Regions from separate parts of the Falsiroseomonas sp. CW058 genome, predicted to be linked through region 1. Evidence: predicted binding sites of a transcription regulator. Region 1 holds the regulator's gene; the other holds the start of a gene.
The links. The regulator LexA, encoded in region 1, represses DNA repair genes until DNA is damaged. The targets are predictions, from matches to a motif close to TGTTCTANNTANGTTC.
Positions count from the first base shown of each region.

Region 2: a site for LexA is predicted at 1,521-1,536, ahead of ACK8OX_RS14525 (S24 family peptidase). Genes of this name have one in related genera too.

Region 1 covers NZ_JBNXUO010000009.1:60,968-64,167, forward strand. The annotation lists gene ACK8OX_RS09610 (ComEC/Rec2 family competence protein) at 1-647, shown strand, start outside; gene ACK8OX_RS09615 (hypothetical protein) at 734-874, shown strand; gene lexA (transcriptional repressor LexA) at 927-1,673, opposite strand; gene ACK8OX_RS09625 (molybdopterin molybdotransferase MoeA) at 1,959-3,164, opposite strand; gene moaC (cyclic pyranopterin monophosphate synthase MoaC) at 3,164-3,200, opposite strand, start outside.
Region 2 covers NZ_JBNXUO010000016.1:111,091-114,290, reverse strand. The annotation lists partial or broken gene ACK8OX_RS14545 (portal protein) at 1-198, opposite strand, end outside; gene ACK8OX_RS14540 (hypothetical protein) at 204-452, opposite strand; gene ACK8OX_RS14535 (hypothetical protein) at 630-1,061, opposite strand; gene ACK8OX_RS14530 (hypothetical protein) at 1,058-1,495, opposite strand; gene ACK8OX_RS14525 (S24 family peptidase) at 1,669-2,313, shown strand; gene ACK8OX_RS14520 (hypothetical protein) at 2,432-2,761, opposite strand; tRNA gene ACK8OX_RS14515 (tRNA-Ser) at 3,061-3,150, opposite strand.

The DNA.
Region 1 (3,200 bases):
GCTGGCTGTGCCTGTGGCAGGGGACCCTGCGCTGGCCGGGTGTGCCCATGGTCGTGGCGGGGCTGGCCGCGGGGCTCGCCTCGCCGCCGCCGGACCTGCTGGTCTCGCCGGACTCGCGCCTGGTGGCGCTGCGCACGCCAGAGGGCGTCTTCCTCCATCGCCTGCCCGGCGCTACCGCCTTCACGCGGGATGCGCTGCTGCGCCGGATGGGCGTGGCCGCCGCGCAGCCGCTGCCGGAGGAGGGCGAGGTCGCGGGCGGCGCCATTGCCTGTTCGGCCGCCGCCTGCCGGTTCCGCCCGCGTCCGGGCGCGGCGGAAGCGGTGCTGCTGCGCACGCCGCCCCCGCCCCGTGGCGCCCGACGTGGCCCCGGCCCTGACGCCGCGGCGCTGGCCGAGGCCTGCGGCCGCGCGGCGCTGATCGTGGCGACCGAGCCCATCCGTCCACGCTGCGCTGCCAGCGCCGCCATCGACCGCTTCACCACTTGGCGGGATGGGCCCCAGGCAGCCTGGCTCGGGCCCGCAGGGGCCGTGCTGGTCGCGGGACGGGCGATGCGCGGGGACCGGCCCTGGGTGCCGGCGCCGCCGCTGCCCGGCCGGGCGGAGCCGCTGCCCCTCGCCCCGCGGGACGGTGAAGCGCCAGATCAATAGCCCGGGATAACGGAACGAGGTCGGTAACCCTTCCTTATCCGTTCATGTCGTCTGCTGTGGGCGGACACATGCTGCGGAGAACCCCGATGAGCTTCGCCCTTCTCGACCCCGTGCTGCACCTGGCCTGGCTTGGCACGGGCCTGGCGCTCGGTGTCGGCGGGATGGTGCTGCGCCAGCGTGTGCTGGCCTGGCGCGAGGCGCGGCAATACGAGTGGGACCCGTACTGAGCGGGGTACCCGCCCCCCTCCGCGAAGACGGGGGCGGTCGCGTCCCCTCGCGTCAGTATTTCCTGAGCAGGCCGATGAGGCGGCCCTGCACCCGCACGCGGTCAGGGCCGAAGATCCGGGTTTCATAGGTCCGGTTGGCGGGTTCGAGCGCGACGGAATTGCCGCGGCGCCGCAGGCGCTTGAGGGTCACCTCCTGGTCGTCCACCAGCGCCACCACGATGGCGCCGTTCTCCGCCGTGTCGCCGCGCCGGATGATGACCGTGTCGCCATCGAGGATGCCGGCCTCCATCATCGAATCGCCCGCGACCTCGAGGGCGTAGTGCTCCCCACCGCCGAGCAGCGCGGCCGGCACCTCCACGCTGCTGCCGGAATCGCGCAGCGCCTCGATCGGCAGGCCCGCAGCGATGCGGCCATAGAGCGGAAGGTGGACCGCCGCCGCCTCATTGGCGGGCTTGGGCACGCCGGACAGGTTGGGCGCGAAATTGCCGCGGATGACATTCGGCGAGAAGGCGGGGGGCGCGACAGCCTGCGAGGCCGCGGCCATCGCGGGGATGGGCGCGTTCGCCGCAGCGCGGGGGGCGACGTTCTCCGGCAGGCGCAGCACTTCCAGGGCGCGGGCGCGGTGGGCGCGGCGCTTCAGGAAGCCGCGTTCCTCGAGCGCGGTGATCAGGCGATGGATGCCCGACTTGGACTTCAGGTTCAGCGCCTCCTTCATCTCCTCGAAGGAGGGGGAGAAGCCGGTCGCCCGCAGGTGCCGGTCGATGAACATCAGCAACTCGTGCTGCTTGCGGGTCAGCATGGCCTCTCCTCCCCGGCTTGCGCGGGCGCCGCATGGCGGGCGGCGAACAAACGGGCAACCGGTCGGGATGTTCTAGGTAGGTTCTCCGCGTCGCGTCAAATCTTTTCCACAACGGCCGGGCGCTGGCGGCGGCGATGCGCGCCACGGGACGGCGCCGCAAGGGGCTCCGGCCAGCGGGTTCCGGCCGAAAAGCGCAACGTTTCCAGTCCCCTGCCGGTTGTGCGCCGATCATGGTGGCCGGGGAGGCGCCGGCCGCCCTGATGGGACGCCCATCCTCCCCGCGCGTCAGATGCCGAGCCGCCCGAGCGGAATCGCCTCCACCTCCGCCCCTTCCGGCAGGGGCGGCGCGTGCGGCGGGCGAAGCACCAGGGCATCGGCGCGGGCCAGCGTCTTCAGCATGGAGCTGTCCTGCAGGGGGAAGGGGGTCGCCACCGCACGGCCGTCGCGGTCCGTGCCGAGGCTGCTGCGGAGATGGTCGAATCGGCCGTCATTGGCCGGCAGGGGCGCGCCGGCCCGGACCAGCACCGTCTCCGGCGGCGCGGCGGGAAGGCCCGACAGCACGGCGATGGCCGGCAGCAGGAACTGCACCGCGCAGACCAGCGCCGAGACGGGGTTGCCCGGCAGGCCCAGCACCGGCGTCCGGCCCAGCCGCCCCCAGATCAGCGGCTTGCCCGGCCGCATCGCGATCTTCCAGAAGTCGAGCGCGAAGCCCTCCGGCCCCAGCGCCTTCTGGACCAGGTCGTGCTCGCCGACGCTCGCCCCCCCGGTGGTGACCAGCATGTCGCAGCCCTGTGCCGCGGCCGCGGCGGCGGCGATGGCGTCGCGGTCATCGGGCGCGATCGGCAGCACCAGGGGCTCTGCGCCGGCCGAGCGGACCAGCGCCGCGAGGGCGTGCGCGTTGGAACTGACGATGCCGCCCGGCGGGATCGCGTCGCCGGGCAGGGCGATCTCGTCGCCGGTGGCGAGAAGGCCGATTCGCGGCCGGCGGCGCACCGCAAGCCAGGGGTGGTTCGCCGCCGCGGCAAGGCCGATGTCACGCGCCGTCAGGCGCCGGCCGGCGGGCAGCAGCGTCTCGCCCTCGGCGAAGTCGAGGCCGCGGCGGCGGATCCAGCGCCCGGCGGCGACGGTCTCCCGCACCGTCACGCGGCCACCGGCCTCCTCGGCATCCTCCTGCAGAAGGATGGCGTCGGCGCCGGGTGGGACGAAGCCGCCCGTGAAGATCCGCACCGCCTCGCCCGGCCCGACCGCGCCCGCGAAGGGATGCCCCGCCGGCGCCGTGCCGATCACCGCGAGGGTGGCGCCGGCCGCCCCGTCTGCCGCGCGGACCGCATAGCCATCCATGGCCGAGACATCGGCCGGCGGCTGCGTCAGCCGCGCCGCGACGGGGTGGGCGAGGACGCGGTTCCACCCCTCGGCCAGGGACACCGTCTCGGCCGCGGTGGGCGAGAGGGCGGCGAGGATGCGGCCGCGGGCTTCCTCCAGCGACAGCATCACTCGGCCTCGTAGATGCCGGATTTCCCACCGGAT
Region 2 (3,200 bases), on a different contig from region 1:
GCGCGACCAGGGCGGCGCGAGTTCGGCCAGCAGCGAGGCGGCGAGCTGTTCGGCCGCATCCGCCGCCGTCGCGTCGAACAGCGGCGCGGCGCCCGGCGCGGGCAGCGCATGGTCGTAGCAGCCCTGCCAGACGGGCTCGAGCGGCCGGCGCCGTTCGGCGGCGCGCGCGTGGCGCGCCAGGATCTCCTCCGGGGTCATGCCGCTCACTCCCCCAGCAGGCTCTTGCGGGTGGCGAAGGCGGGCAGCGGGTCCAGCACGCCGCGGGGCGAGGTGGCGATGGTTCCGCCGAGCCCGCGGCGCGCGCGCTCCACCGCCTTCACGCGCGTCGCGCGCTGCGCGTCCTCGGCCACGGCCTCGGTCTTGGCGGCGGTCTCGGCCACCGTCTCGACCCGCGTCTCCACGGGCGTCGGCTCGACCACCACCGGCTTCGGCGCCTTGAACAGGCCACCCATGCGCAGGTCCTTCGAACTGGGGGGAGGGGGGACGCCCCCGCGCGCCGGAAAAAGCGAAGGCCCGCCGGGCGGGAGCCGGGCGGGCCTTCGAGTTGAACCGGGAAGGGAGACGGCCTCGGGACGCAACTCGCCCCGTGGCCTGGCCTGTGTAGCGGGGCGGCCCCGCGCCGTCAAGAATTATTTCCTAGATTCACGAGATTCCGCCACGACCCCGCCCAGCGCCCGGAACAGCCCGAAGGGCGTCAGCGCGAAGGGCGCCCCCGGGCCGAGCAGCGCGCGGCACAGCCCCACGCAGGTCAGCGGCAACAGGGGCGGCAGCACCCGCCGGCGTGGATCTTCCGCCTCGAAGGGGCCAAGCACGGCCAGCCCGGCGCGGCGATAGAATCGCGGCAGGTCGAAGCCCGCCGGCACCGGCAGCCGCGCCACCAGCAGCCGGCCCGACAGCGGCTCCAGCACCGTCCAGCCGGTCTCGTCCGACAGCGCGGCGAAGCAGTGGCGGAAGCCCGGGCGCAGCAGGCGCAGCCAGGGCTGGTCCGCCACGCCGCCGAAGGCGATCCAGACCTGCTGGCCCGCGCCTTCGGCCACCGCGCGCCGATGCGCCAGCCTCACGCGCGCGCACCCGGAAATCGGATCACCCGCGCCTCCTCGGCCGACTCCATCCCGCGCGGCGGGCCGGCGACGATTCCCTTCGCCCGCAGCGGGAAATCGAGCGCGCCCATCGCCTCGCGCCACAGCCGCAGGTCGCCGCGCTCGGCGGGGATCACCGCGCTCGGCCCGCAGCCGCGCTCGCCCCAGATGCGCAGGATGCGCGCGTGGCACAGCTCGATCCGGCGCTGCCGGTACAGGCGGTCGAGGCACTTCACGACATCGTCGGGCTCGCAGTTGCGCTGCACCGCGCCGCGGGACGCCGAAAGCCGCGCGCCGTCGCGCCGGGCGGCCAGCGCGGCCATGGTCCAGAACCAGGCATCCTCGGCCGAGGCGAAGGGCTGGGCGGAGGCCATGCTGGCCAGGATCGGCGCGGCGCGGCGTGTGGCGATGGGCATGGGGGGCTCCTTCCTCCTCGTTCCTGAACGAAACAGGAACAAGCCGCATCTATCGCCTTCCACTCCCGGTTGCAAGGTTATAGTTCCTATTGCGTCGCGACTCGAAACCTAGGATGTGATGCCCAGCGCGGTTGCCCCTGGCCTGAGGGGCGATTCGGATGAAGGATGCGGGGATGCGGCACGAGGATGTCTGGCGGGCGATCGACGCGCTCGCCGCCGAGCATGGGCTCTCCGCCTCCGGCCTGGCGCGTCGGGCGGGGCTCGACCCCACCGCCTTCAACCCCTCGAAGCGCACCGGCGCCGATGGCCGCGCGCGCTGGCCCTCGACCGAGAGTGTCGCCAAGGTGCTGACCGCCACGGGCGCAAGCGTCGAGGCCTTCGCCTCCCTCATCTCCGGCGCGCCGGCACTCTCCCGCGGGCGGGGCGCCACGGGACGGCGCATCCCGCTGATCGGCCTTGCCCAGGCGGGGGGCGAGGGGTTCTTCGACGATGGCGGCTACCCGGTCGGCGGCGGCTGGGACGAGATCTCGGTCCCCGACGTGCCGGACCCCAACGCCTATGCGCTCGAGATCAGCGGCGAGAGCATGGAGCCGGTCTTCCGCGACGGCGACGTCGTCATCGTGTCCCCCGCCGCGCCCGTCCGCCGCGGCGACCGCGTGGTGGTCCGCACCCGCAAGGGGGAGGTGATGGCGAAGGAACTGCTGCGCCAGTCCGCCCGCCGCGTGGAACTGGCCAGCCTGAACCCCGCCCATCCCAACTACGCCTTCGACCTCGCCGAACTCGCCTGGATGCACCGCATCGTCTGGGCCAGCCAGTGATGCGGCCGAGCCCCTGTCCTGGCTTGCGGTCAGCGAAGTCCGCCGGGCGGGATGGCCGCCGAGCCAGGAGGCGCGCAGCCAAACAGCTGTCTGGTCCGATTGGTGCTGGTGCGTAGGTTCAGCCGTCGCGCCTGCCCAGGCTGACGTGCTGCACGAAGCCCGTGGCCGCGGTCGCGGCCGTCTGCCGCTCGACATGCGGCGCCGCGGGACTGGAGACCGGCACGATGATCGCGCCGCCATCCAAGGCGCGTGTCGCCGCCGCCGGCTTCCCCGCGACTGGCAGGATGGGCATGGTCGGGAAGGCCCCGAGCTCGACCTTCGGCAGCGCCAGGCAGGCGGTGACGTCGCCCGAGAAGGTCATCACCTGCGCGGCCAACCCCTTCGACTCCTGGATGATCGCTCGTGGCCTGGTCCCGATGGTCATGGAGGAGAAGTGGTTCGTCTGCATGGAGGGCGGCCGCTTGCTGTTCCGCTGTAGCTGGACCGGCATTCTCATCTACGACGTCGAAGCGACCTGGCGCGGTGACCAGCTCCATCTCGGGCAGGTGCGGGTGAACCGCGATCCGGAGCAGTACGGCGAGACCGACAACGAATACGACCGGCGTCTGCTGACCTATCTCATCATTGTCGTCCTGCTCGGCGAGGGCGCCTCCTTCCCGACAAAGGACGAACCGTCGGCCGAACAGTCGGCGCTGCACGCTTGGTCGCTGGCCGGCAAGGCGTCGCTGCAGGGACTCGCACGGGAACTGGCGGATGGGGTGGGATTCGAACCCACGAGACGCTTTCACGTCTACACACTTTCCAGGCGTGCGCCTTCGACCACTCGGCCACCCATCCAGCGCAGGGACCGCCTTCTAGCCAGCCGGGGCGGGCGCGGCAAGCCTGCC